DNA from 4 places in the Paenibacillus sp. J22R67 genome. Region 2 is predicted to be linked to each of the others. Evidence: riboswitches for the same ligand, from Rfam matches in the RefSeq annotation. Region 2 holds a riboswitch; each other region holds the start of a gene.
The links. Region 2 has a riboswitch for ZMP and ZTP ahead of rpiB (ribose 5-phosphate isomerase B). Riboswitches for the same ligand answer to the same signal wherever they lie in the genome.

Region 1: linked by a shared signal. The riboswitch ahead of AC58VC_RS16215 (DJ-1/PfpI family protein) and the one ahead of rpiB (ribose 5-phosphate isomerase B) in region 2 are both predicted to bind ZMP and ZTP.
Region 3: linked by a shared signal. The riboswitch ahead of AC58VC_RS07745 (GNAT family N-acetyltransferase) and the one ahead of rpiB (ribose 5-phosphate isomerase B) in region 2 are both predicted to bind ZMP and ZTP.
Region 4: linked by a shared signal. The riboswitch ahead of AC58VC_RS26550 (bifunctional 5,10-methylenetetrahydrofolate dehydrogenase/5,10-methenyltetrahydrofolate cyclohydrolase) and the one ahead of rpiB (ribose 5-phosphate isomerase B) in region 2 are both predicted to bind ZMP and ZTP.

The regions. Positions count from the first base shown of each region.
Region 1 is NZ_JCAUAX010000003.1:934,808-938,014, forward strand. It holds gene AC58VC_RS16200 (MFS transporter) at 1-54, shown strand, start outside; partial or broken gene AC58VC_RS16205 (RNA polymerase sigma factor SigZ) at 338-515, opposite strand; gene AC58VC_RS16210 (SDR family NAD(P)-dependent oxidoreductase) at 728-1,384, shown strand; ZMP/ZTP riboswitch at 1,548-1,626, shown strand; gene AC58VC_RS16215 (DJ-1/PfpI family protein) at 1,686-2,234, shown strand; gene AC58VC_RS16220 (GNAT family N-acetyltransferase) at 2,366-2,737, shown strand; partial or broken gene AC58VC_RS16225 (small acid-soluble spore protein H) at 2,882-3,055, shown strand.
Region 2 is NZ_JCAUAX010000012.1:31,810-35,016, reverse strand. It holds gene glyA (serine hydroxymethyltransferase) at 1-644, opposite strand, end outside; gene AC58VC_RS31475 (TIGR01440 family protein) at 687-1,292, opposite strand; gene rpiB (ribose 5-phosphate isomerase B) at 1,304-1,762, opposite strand; ZMP/ZTP riboswitch at 1,866-1,946, opposite strand; gene AC58VC_RS31465 (low molecular weight protein arginine phosphatase) at 2,004-2,606, opposite strand; gene AC58VC_RS31460 (manganese efflux pump MntP) at 2,706-3,207, opposite strand, start outside.
Region 3 is NZ_JCAUAX010000002.1:357,413-360,619, reverse strand. It holds gene AC58VC_RS07755 (SDR family NAD(P)-dependent oxidoreductase) at 1-372, shown strand, start outside; gene AC58VC_RS07750 (CBO0543 family protein) at 718-1,218, shown strand; ZMP/ZTP riboswitch at 1,283-1,362, shown strand; gene AC58VC_RS07745 (GNAT family N-acetyltransferase) at 1,413-2,486, shown strand; gene AC58VC_RS07740 (FtsX-like permease family protein) at 2,562-3,207, opposite strand, start outside.
Region 4 is NZ_JCAUAX010000008.1:147,201-150,407, reverse strand. It holds gene AC58VC_RS26560 (GNAT family N-acetyltransferase) at 46-501, shown strand; gene AC58VC_RS26555 (GNAT family N-acetyltransferase) at 554-970, opposite strand; ZMP/ZTP riboswitch at 1,063-1,141, shown strand; gene AC58VC_RS26550 (bifunctional 5,10-methylenetetrahydrofolate dehydrogenase/5,10-methenyltetrahydrofolate cyclohydrolase) at 1,198-2,049, shown strand; gene AC58VC_RS26545 (CBO0543 family protein) at 2,140-2,595, shown strand; gene AC58VC_RS26540 (TolB family protein) at 2,728-3,207, shown strand, end outside.

The DNA of each region.
Region 1 (3,207 bases), on a different contig from region 2:
CTAACTACGGCTGCCATGATTGCGGCAGGGTTTGTACGAGTAAAGTTGCGGTAACTGATTTGAAGGGACGAAGCTTGAACCATTTGCACAATAACCCATTTTTTGATTGGAGAGAAGTTTATTAGCTGTTTGTTAAGAGATGAGCGTGATGGTAGCTTAGAATATCTGATCAAAAGTGGGGGGATACGCTAACGGATTTTTTTTATTCCATAGACATCAGGAGAAGGTTGCCAACAGCGTTGATCGGCAGCCTTTTCAACTAAAGGGATAGTGCAAAAGAAAGTGTTTAATCCTCACATACTATCTATCTTAGTTACCCTTCTTGTTCGTTGGTTGATCAAGAAGGGTAACGCCATTTGATGTGAAAATCGATAATGTTCCCGTAGTGATCCGATTCAATATGGCAGCAACCAGTCAGCAACTCCTTTAGCATCTCACGCCCGCGCTGTACTCTTGATTGCCCCCGAATAGGAGATCCCAAGCTGTTCACTCAATTCTTTCTGGGAAATTCCTTTCAGAATTATGGTTTAGGAAAGGTAGTCTATTTACATCCGGGTCACAGGGCAGATTCTTTCAGACCAGAAGCTATCAAACGGCTCATTCTAAATAGCGCACGTTGGATTGCTAAACTCGAACAAGAGTAATGAATATTTTTTCGCTTAAGTTTGATAAATTATTATAAATAGGTTATTTCTAAACTAATATCTGAAAGCAAGGTGTGGTAGGAATGAGCGATAAGCCTTTATTAGTCATCGTCGGTTCTGGGCCGGGAGTAAGCTCAGATATAGCCAAGAAATTTGGAAGCAATGGCTTCCGAGTAGTTCTCATAGCAAGAACCAAACCATCATTGGAAAGCAGCTTGAAAGATCTTCGACAGTTATTTATTGAATCGCACGGAATTTCAGCAGATGCATCGGATCCAGAGTCATTAAAAACAGCCTTTGAACAAATAAAAAATCAATATGGAGCCACCGATGTGTTGGTATATAATGCAGCACACATCGTACCAGGGGATCCCCTTTCGATAACCGAACACCAGCTTATTGAAGATTTTAAGGTAAACACTGTCGGTGCGCTGACCAGCGCTCAACAAGTCATCCCGGATATGGTCGAACGAAGACAAGGGACGCTCTTTTTCACAGGAGGCGATATTGCGCTGATTCCAAACCCACTTTATGCTTCTTTATCCGTTGGCAAAGCCGCACTCCACTCGCTTGCGCATTCAATGGCTGAGACGTTATCTCCATACGGAATTTATGTAGGTCAGGTTCTAATCGCTGATCATGTTAAAAAGGGGACGTTTTACGATCCGGACAGGATAGCCGATGTGTATTGGGAATTATATAACAAAAAAGACCAGAGGGAATATTTGTTTAGGGAGTGATTATTGACGTTGTTATATTCAACGAACGTAAGAACTATAGTTCAATCACGACATGAAGGCAGCCGCACACGATCGGCTGCCTTTGCCTGTTGAAGTAACGGGCAGAAAAACGTAATAATTAACTTGATTATTTTAGATTTTCCCGATTACAATAAAGTAAATATTTGGTATATATAACTGGCGAAACGTGGAGTACCACGAGGAAGCACATATTTCATACGCCGTTCGCCTGGGCAAAGTATTTGATCTAAGATCAGATGCTTTTTTTTGTATCCATCCATGAAAGGGACGGTGTTATGGAATGAAATTAGCTTATATTCTTTTTGACAAGATGACAACATTGGATTTTGTCGGTTTCTATGACGCAGTATCTTGGCTAAAAATTCTAAATGCTAAAGAAGATGTGTCATGGGATCTGTGTGCAAAGCGCGAGGAGATTACAGATGATCGTGGTATGACAATAAAGATAAAGCATATTAGCCCAGATTTGTCTAAGTATGATTTGATATTTATCCCCGGCGGAATGTCTACTAGAGAATTGAGATACGGTAAAGAGTTTGTTTCTTGGATACAAAGTGCTCGAGATGTGGAATACAAAGTGTCTGTTTGTACAGGTGCTTTGCTTTTAGGTGCCGCTGGGTTCTTAACAGATAAAATGGCGACAACGAACCCATCTGCATACGAATTGTTGACTCCTTATTGCGCAGAGGTTATTAAGGCCCGATTTGTACGGGATGGGAATATTTTTACTGGTGGAGGCGTTTCTGCTTCAATTGATTTAGGATTGTATCTTGTTGAATCACTTACGAATATGGAAGTGGTTAAAAAGGTCCAAAAGCTGATGGATTAACCTTACTATCAGGCGGGGAAATTGTCTAATATTTTCATGCCACACACTAGTAATGAAAACTGTTAACTTAAGGATCACGATTGAATGTTGTACTAATTTAATAGCTTTCTATATTCAAGGGGGGAACAGGTTTGATTATACGTTTATTGGAAGATAATGACCGAAGTCATGTTGAGAATATTATGGCAAATCATCCGCTTCAATTTCCAAATTTCATCATTGAGAAATACCCACTTAGGTGGGCTGAGTTTCTGGAGAAACAGGATAATAAGATTTGCGGGTATTACGTGGCACATACCGATATTGTTCTCGGTCATGCTGGATATATTTTCGATTTTGAAAAAGGTCTTTATGAAATAGTTGGGGTAGCAGTTCATAAGGATAGTCAACGTAAGGGGATAGGAAAAGCGTTACTTGAAACTATATGTAATCAGGTTCAACTACTTGGCGGGAACAAGGTGATTCTACATACTTTGGGGCATGATGCTCAGGAAATACATTAATGATATATGATAAACAGCATCCGGCGTAGTGCCATTCCAGCTCGGAAAATATAGGGCACCACAGTATATTTGTACGTGCCTTTCCATGAATAGATCCTTTCACATACACAAATAATGTAACTAGTACGTGAAGGAGGCCGGAAAATGAATAATCAACGCGCACAAGAGATTGCAGTTTCACCTACCATGGTTGATGTCACTTATAACGGGAAGCCAATCTACATTCAACATGTCGACGAAGAGAATGAAACCGCAAGAGTTTATCCTTTGGATCAACAAGAAAATGAGCAAAGCGTCCCTTTAAGCAGTTTAGTCGAGAGCTCTCAAATGTTAGATATGGAAGACATTAAAATGGTATGCCCATCCCCTAAATAATTGAAAAGATGATATTAAATGCGTACCTATTGCAACCGAGAGTTCAATATCAACATGAGAAGGCAACGGACTAAATCGGATCCGTTGCCTTTTCT
Region 2 (3,207 bases):
ACTGGGTTAGGGTGCAAACCAGCTGCAACTAGTCCAGCAATATGCGCCATATCCACGAAGAACAATGCGCCTACATCGTTAGCGATGGAAGCTAGTGCTTCGAAATCGATCGTGCGCGGGTATGCACTTGCACCAGCAACAAGCATGCGAGGTTTATGTTTGAATGCTGCTTTACGAACATCGTCATAGTCGATGCGGAAATCCTTCTCACTAACGCCGTAAGCAACGAAGTTGTATAGAATACCGGAAGCATTAACAGGGCTGCCGTGTGTTAAGTGACCACCATGTGCCAGGTTCATACCCAGAACCGTGTCACCAGGGTTTAGAGCTGCCAAGTAAACAGCCATGTTCGCTTGCGCACCAGAGTGCGGTTGAACGTTCGCATGTTCAGCTCCGAAAAGCTCCTTCGCGCGGTCGCGAGCGATATCTTCTACGATGTCTACGTATTCGCAGCCGCCGTAGTATCTTTTGCCTGGGTAACCTTCAGCGTATTTGTTTGTCAGCACTGTACCCATCGCTTCAAGCACTGCTTCGCTTACGATGTTTTCAGATGCGATAAGCTCAATTTTGTCGCGTTGACGACCAAGCTCTAGATTCATTGCTTCTACGATTTTTGGATCTTGTTTACTTAGAAAGTTTGTCATATGGAATTCCTCCTAAAGGATAGTTTATATCTATAAGTTAACCTAGCAATCCGCATCTGGCGCGGCTTGCTGATAAAGCTGCTCGGCAGCCTCTGGTGTGTAGACAGCTCTTGTGCCGCCAATCAGCTTAGGTCGTGTAAACGCCATAGTCACATAAGCATGACCCATATTCCGCACGGGCGGCCGTGCAGGCACAGCAACCCTACGCAAATGCATCCCGATCAGCGTGCTGCCAATATCGATCCCAGCGTGTGCCTGAATGGTCTCAACGACAACAGGCTTCGCGAAGTGACGATACGCATATGAGGCCATTGAACCGCCGGCTTTTGGCACCGGAATGACCGACACAGGCTCAAGCTGAGGGGAGATCGCGAATAGATCTTCCTCAATGACAAGTGCGCGGTTCAAATGCTCGCAGCATTGAAAAGCCAGATGCAAACCGAACTCACGGCATATGCGCTGCGCTGTTTCAAAAATCGGCCGAGCTGCTTCCAGCGTACCCGATGTCCCAATCCGATGACCGAGTATTTCACTCGTGCTCGTACCAATGACCAGAATTTGTCCTGGCCTTAGATTGCCCACCTTAACCAACTCACGAAGATTTGCTTCCAAATCCTCTGCGATCGTGTGAAGTATGGAATTTGTCATGGTGGCCACCCTTATGGATGAATCGCGAAGCGATCTTCAATGCTTTGCAACTTGTTAATACGGTTCTGGTGACGAACACCTTGCGAAAACTCTGTTTCCAGCCAAATTTTCACGATTTCCTCGGCAACACCCGGTCCGATGACACGCTCGCCTAAAGCAAGTACATTCGTATCATTGTGCTCCCGTGTAGCTTTAGCAGAAAATAGATCGTGGACCAGCGCGCAACGGATACCTGGAACCTTATTCGCGGCGATCGACATCCCGATACCTGTTCCGCAGATCAGAATTCCCTTGTCAGCTTCGCCTGAGACCACATCGTCACAAACCTTCATCGCATAATCCGGATAATCAACGGAATCTGCAGAGCTGCACCCATAATCTATGACCTGATGGCCTAATGATTCAATAAAAGGAATGATAACATCTTTCAAACGGTAGCCTGCATGATCCGCACCTAAGGCAATTTTCATGAATAGAACGCTCCTTTGCTTGTTCGAATTCGACCATTCTATTATATCCCAAAGTCCACCAGAAAACGAAAAAAAGAGCGGACACGCTAGAAATAGCGCGTTGCTCTTTTGCCCAGGCGACCGGCCGTATAGCTCAATGCTCCATTGTGGTTACTCCCACTCGTCGCCAGTTACATTGAGTCTTGCTTGATAGATCCATCTTATCGCATTATACGCGAGGTGTAAAGATGTCTTACGCAAATCATTTCCCAGACTGCGGGTCATCTTTTCGCTCACGAAGTTTTTTAACCAATTTATCTAAACTCCCGCTAATTTCATTCGCCGTCTGCCGGTAAACCTCCAATGGGCCGCCGTAAGGGTCAGAAATATCGTAATCCGGAATTGAATCTTCAAGCAGATAAATCCGATTTCTCTCTTCGACTGTTATCGCTTGTGAAAGAGCTTGCTTAAGCTGAACTTCCGTCACCAGCTTCTCCCTTTCCTCAATTGCCTGAAGGATTCGATGATCGTCCTCTACATATTCTTTGAGTGTAAAAATCTTATCAATCGCACCCGGGAAGCGCTGGATAACCGTACGTTTATGCCCCATCGTCATGGTCAAAATGAGATCTGCCCACTTCACCTCAGACTCCTGAATGGCTAATGAACGAATAGACTCTTTGAACCCTGCTTCTTGTAGCAGCGCTGCACTATTTCGGGAGATCGGAGTGCCCGTCATCGCGGATACGCCAGCTGAACGAACTTCCGCCGCAAGTCCTTCTTGGTGCACCCTGATACGCAGCAAACCTTCGGCTAATGGACTGCGGCACGTATTTCCTGTACAGACAAATAGAATTCGCAACATGAGATCCTCCTAAGAACTTTCCGTAGGAAAGTTTTCTTCGTAAGCATAAGCTGAAACTTTCTAAGAAACATAGGCAGAGCCTGCCCCGCCTCTATTGTATCATAGCAAAAACTTGATCCCAAACGCGAGCAGAATAAGCCCGCCAAACGCTTCGCCATACTCGCCAACCCAGCCGTTCACCCGTCTGCCAACCAATAATCCAGCTACGGAGAGCAACGCGCCGAACAAACCAAATATAAGCACGGTTAACAGGATATCCGTCGCAAACATCCCTAGGGATACACCTACCGAGAACGAATCTATACTGACACTAAGCGCAAAAATCGTCAGCCCCCATAAGGACCTATGATCAAGAGAAGTTGCTTCCTCTCCTCTAATTGAACTATACACCATATGGGAACCCAAAAGAATGAGCAAACATCCGCCAGCTGCAGCAGCCACATTACCAAGGAGAAGCGAGACATATTGCCCCATGAAAATGCCCATTAATGGCATTATGATATGAAAAAGTCCAATCACCATGCTTATTTTAAAAATATCCACCAAGCGAATCCCCTTCATGCCGATACCGATTCCCAAGGAAAAAGCATCCAAACCCAAG
Region 3 (3,207 bases), on a different contig from region 2:
AGTGAAGAAGCGATTATGCCTTCAGGTCTAATGCCGCAATACGCCATGACCAAATCGATGTTATTATCACTGTCCAAAAGTTTATCTAAACTTACGATAGGAACGGAAGTTACATCCAATACGATCATGCCAGGTCCAACGCTTTCCGAAAATGTGTATCAAATCATTGAAAGTTTATTTCCCGAGAATATGGCATTTAGTGAAAAAGAGAAAAAGTTTATGGCAGCCAACCTGCCTCACTCCGAAATACAGCGATTTATTCAGCCTTTTGAAATAGGCAGACTTGCTGCATTCGTATGCAGTCCTTATGCGTCCGCGTTTAAAGGAGCTCCAATACGGATGGATGGGGGTATGGTGCCGACCATCTTTTGATACCTACAGAAGGAAACCATTCCCGTATTTTGCTCATCGTATTATTCTATTTACGTGGGCGAATGCTCATCTTAGGAGATAATGAGGGGGGCACTTTGTATGATTACACTCAGAAAAATCACACTTGAAAACCGGCGTTCCATATTTACGACTAATGATTGATAAACGATACCAGAACCGGGGGTATGGCCGGGAAGCCATGGAAAGCTGCGGGTTCCGCGACAATGGGGAAGTTTTCAACAGTGAGTCAATTACTGTATTATCACTCTAATTTGCGTATACCCTTAAATGGATTAGGGAATTATAACTTGTAAAACGAAAGATTCAGTGTTATGAGGTAATCAAATGCTTTTCATTGCTATGGCAATAATAATAATACTTGCAGCATGGCGTTGGGGAGACTGGCGAAATTGGCAAAAATACCATGCTACGATACTGTATTTCTTGCTTGGAGACATATTCTATTTGTTGCTTACCTATCATTATCCGCTATGGCAGCATCAGCCAAAACCGCCAATTCATAGTTATATCGGTACCGAGATGTGCTGTTTGGTATGTTTCGCAGCCACAACACTGATATTTCTAGGTAAATATCCTAAAGGAATTGCGAAGTCAACTTTATGGATTGGATTATGGGTGGTCATTTACTCTTTTATTGAGGTCATTTACTTGCTCACAGGAGCGATTATACATTTTAACGGTTGGACGATGCTTTATTCCGTTCTCTTCAATATCATCACCTTTCCTTTGCTTCGGTTACATTATTGCCGACCATTAGTTGCGTACGCGATTACTATACCAATTGTTATAGCATTATTATTTATATTTAAAGTTCCAATTCGATGAATCAAGGAAAATGGTGTTTTCATCTAGACGACTTTCATTTTTCTAAGTATAATAAAAGGGAATTTCTGGTACGCGTAACTGGCGAAACGTAGAGGACTACGGGGGAGCGCGTATGACGTACAGCCGATCGCCTGGGCAGAGCGTTTGATCCAATGGGTCAGATGCTCTTTTTATTTTCTAGGGAGATGATGACGATGAAGAGGGCAAGGAATGTCGGAGTTCTGTTGTATAAAAGGGTAGATACGTTGGATTTTACCGGTCCTCATGATGTGTTTGGAGTCGCTGGGTACTTGGGTAGCGAATTTCAGGTCTTTACAGTTGCCGAAAAAGAAATCCCTGTGACAACCGTTAGCGGCATCACGATCACGCCACGGTATAGCTTTGATGACTGCCCAGCGATTGACATTCTCATCGTGCCCGGAGGGTTGGGAGCCCGTACAGAAATAACCAACTCAAGACTGATCACCTGGATTCGCGAGGTGGCGAGTCAAGCCTCAATTGTGCTTTCGGTATGTACCGGAGCGCTGTTGCTGGCGAAAGCTGATTTGTTGAAGGGGCTTCGAGTGACAACGAACCGGAAAGCATACGACCTTTTACGGGGCATGGTGTCACCAGATACAAAAGTTGTTGAGAATGTCCGGTATGTCGATAATGGCAAAATTGTCATGTCCGGCGGTGTAACAACAGGGTTCGACGCTGCCTTACATGTTGTGGCGCGGATGTCTAGCGAAGCATTGGCGCTGGAAACGGCTGCGCTTTTAGAATACATTTGGCATGGTAGGTTGGACATACGAAGAGCGATGTTGGAAGATGGAGAAGCGGTGCGTAATCTATTGGTCAGTGCGGCACGGTGGATTGAGCGGACCCAGGGTATTGTGCAGTGGCGCGAAGAAAGGTTTACACAGGCCTATGTGTCCGAACTGATCGAGCAGAATGAGTTATTTGTGGCGCATATGGAGGGTGTGCCTGTCGGCTGCCTATCCGTTCATTGGAAGGATGAAGAGATTTGGGGGGAACGGTTCCACGAAGATGCTGGGTATGTACATCGACTTGCCGTTTCCCGGGACTACCCTGGTATGGGAATAGGTACACGGCTACTCAATTGGGCAGAGGGTTATGCCAGAGAACAAGGCAAATCCTGGCTGCGTCTAGATTGCATGGCTGGCAACGCGGCGCTCAATCGCTATTACATCCGTGAAGGATTCACGTTTTGTGGTCGCTATGAAGCTCAAGGCTGGGCCGCAAGCTTGTACGAACGACGTATTTAAAGTGCGCTACAATTGTTTGAGCATGTAAAATGCCATTGCTAGAAGAAAACTTCTATCAATGGCACTTTTTTTGCTTCAGCTGAAGTTTAGATGTCTTTTTATCACATTCAAATAATTTTTTCTAATAAACAAGAAATAAACGATCTGAAGGAACAAGAAGATGCCCATGACGGTGAACGCGGCTGCACCAACTTCCAACTTAAATATCCTTTGCAAGGCTCCTAAAGCAACGACGGAATGCATAGTGGCCACGAAGTAAGGAAACAGGAACAATACACCAATTTCGATTGAAACAACTTTTTTCATTTCTTTAAAAGTTAAACCGATGTTATGCAATTGCTTATATTTCTGTTTATCACTTTCCTGATCCATGTAAAACTTGTTGTAAATAAAACTTCCTGAAGCTACGAAGAAGATGACGCCTAAGAATATCGATAAGAACATAATTGTGCCGTATGCTCTTTTTTCAGTTTCATAAATATGAGATTTGGATAAAAATAACGCTCTCTGACTATCGCCATATTTCTTCTCATATTCATCATAGATGACGTAGGTGTCAGACCAATCCTTGACATGAAACGCATACTGGGGTTGGGCTTGTTCAACCTCTGCAATGCGATCAAATACCTGATCGGTAACGACATAAATCGTTTGAAATTGATCTTGTAATAAATTCACTCGTACTTCGTCTATGATTCGGATGTTATTTCCTTCAAACGAT
Region 4 (3,207 bases), on a different contig from region 2:
GTAGAATTAGAGAGTAATCATAAGGAGAGATTCAGAATGACTGTTTTGGACATTAAAATTGATGATTTAACCGGTCCTGAGGTACAAACATTAATCCTTGAACATCTGAAAGGGATGTCAGAGCTTTCACCACCAGAGAGCATGCATGCCCTGAATATTGATGGGCTTAAATCACCGAAAGTCACATTTTGGAGTGCATGGGATCAAGGTCAATTAGCTGGATGCGGCGCAATGAAAGAACTTGACTCCGGACACGGTGAGATAAAATCCATGCGCACTTCGTCAGCCCATCTAAGAAAAGGGGTTGCCAAGCAGCTTCTAGAACACATCATTGGGGAAGCCAAGCAACGTGGCTATCAGCGAATAAGTCTGGAAACAGGCTCCATGGAAGCCTTTGAACCTGCAAGAAGACTTTATGAAAACTTCGGGTTTGAATATTGTCTGCCGTTTTCGGATTACACCGATGACCCGCTTAGTTCATTTATGACATTAAAACTATAAAAAAAAGGCTGCTGGACCAACAGGTCTAGACAGCCCTTTTCTATTTGATCGCCTAAGGCGTTTTCGAATAAACGAAAAATCCGCTTCTTTTTTCCCAACCCGCTGCCGTCCAGAAAGAATGGCCAAGATCATTATTTTCGAGCACAAAAATATGACATTTCTCAATGCCTATTTCTCTTAACTGAGCCAAACTCATCTCTACGAGCCGATGTCCAATCCTTTGTTTGCGGTTTTCCGGATTAACAGCTAGGTGATAGATAAACCCTCTTCTGCCATCATGCCCCGCTAAAATAGTTCCAACGATCCTTTTATCCGCTTCGCAGACGAAACAAAATCCTTTATTTCGATGCAGATAGCTCTCGATATTAGGTTTGGAATCTGCCTCACTTAATACAAGACCTTCAATCTGACTCCACAGTAAAAAGGCTTGTTCATAATCTTCGATTGTCATTTCTCGAATCGTCGACATAGATAAATTCTCCTTAGGATGTACATGTTTTATTCCATCCTATCATACGCATTGAAATCTATGTCATTAATTGTTATGATGAATTCATAGAAGCAACTGTGTGTGACTGGCGGAACATGGGTAACCATGAGGGAGCACATAGATAATCAGCCGTACGCCTGGGCAGAGGTAAGGGGATATCCCCTTACCTCTTTGCGTTTCCAATTTACTCAAAAGGGATGATTAACATGTCAGCAGAAACATTAATCTTGGATGGTAATCGAGTCGCAGACGCCATGAAGGAATCGTTGTTCAGCAGAGTAGAAAATTTGGCCGAAAAAGGAATCGTCCCTTGTTTAGCGACTGTGCTAGTCGGTGATGATCCTGCGTCAGCAACCTACGTACGGATGAAAGGAAATGCTTGCAAGCGACTCGGTATTCAATCTATTCGTGTTGTTCTTCCTGAGGACACGACTACGGAGGAGTTAATTGCGGCAATTAACAAGCTTAATGATGATGATAGCGTGCATGGTATCTTGCTGCAGCACCCAGTCCCGAAACAGATCGATGAAAGGGCAGCTTTTGAGGCGATTCATATTGATAAAGATGTCGATGGAGTGACTACATTGGGATTTGCTCAGAATGCTTTCGGATTTGCTGAGTTCCCTTCCTGCACGCCGGCGGCGATAATTGGAATTTTAGACTATTATAAAATTCCTGTTGAAGGTAAACATGCGGTTGTCATTGGAAGAAGTCCAATCCTCGGCAAACCTGTTTCTTTGATGCTGCTAAATAAGAATGCAACAGTTACGACCTGCCACTCGAAAACAGCGAATTTGGCCGATATCGTACGCTTAGGAGATATTATCGTGGCTGCAGTGGGGAAGCCGCAATTTGTTCAGGGTGATTGGCTGAAACCAGGCGCAATTGTTTTGGATGCAGGCTACAATCCTGGCAACATCGGGGATGTTGACTATGAGGCTTGTAGGAAGGTGGCTTCGGCCATTACACCGGTTCCAGCCGGGGTCGGTCCAGTGACCATAGCAACTTTACTCAAACATACGGTCGATGCTGCTGAGAAATTAGCAAGTAAACGATAAGATAACAGCGGCGTCCCAGACTTTTGTAAACAACATATTTTCGCCAACAACTGGTCATACTAGGGGATCTAGAGTGAAGAGGTGAAAATCATGCTGTTAAACATTATTGTAGGATTTTTAATCCCCTGGGTGTTTGGCATCTATCTGTATAGGAAGTCTCGCATTATTGTTTTTCTTATAAGCCCAATTACGGTCACAATAGCAGGATTAATCAATGATACGGGCTATCATTTGGAATTCTGGGACTTTACTCCATTGATTGAAAATGATGAGACACTTTCGGCTCTTCCGCTTGATTTAGGTCTTTATCCCGTTATGGCGGGTTATATGATTTATTGGATTAGGAAAAATAATCGACATGCGCTCCTGAAAATAGGCTGTTTGTGCCTAGCTACGACTTCGCTGGAATATTTGGCGTTTATTTTTGGCAAAGTAGAATACAGCAATCACTGGAATATAGGTTGGACCTTTGTATCCTATATACTTGCTTATGGCTTAGTTTATTTGTATTACAGGCTTTTGGTAAGATACGGCTATTTCAAATGATAAACTCTTAATTGCTCTTCGGGCCTTTGGTCAGTGTGAGTTGTTAAGAGTTTTTTTGTTGTTATGTATTCAGGAATAATTTGGATCAACATGTTAAAAATACTCCTGTAACAATTGAAGTGGAGGTAACGGATGAAAATAAAAATGATAGTAGTCAGCCTGTTGATTTCAGTTTTATGGTGTAAAGTCGGATTTGCTGAACCCAAGCATTCCATACAAGCTGCGTTTGTACGGGGCGGAGATCTATGGGTCAAAAAAGAGGATAAGGAGCTCCAAGTCACTCTAAATCAACTGGTGAGCGAACCCAAATGGTCGTCTGATGGGAAGTTCATTGCCTACTCTCTTGCCCTCGGAGAACAGAAGCATGAGATATGGGTGTATAGCTTGGAGATGAAAAAACATAACCGTGTGTATCCAGGCGGTGACAATTTTCAGTGGTCTCCCAATAGGAATGATCTTGCTTTTAAAATAGATGGCGTTTTGAATATCGCAAAGGTTAACCGTGATAAAGTGGAACCCTTTAAGAACGTAACACGGGGTGTGGATAACTATTCGTGGCTACCTGATGGCAGTGGATTTCTGGTATCATCACCTGCTCAGCTGCGGCCATCG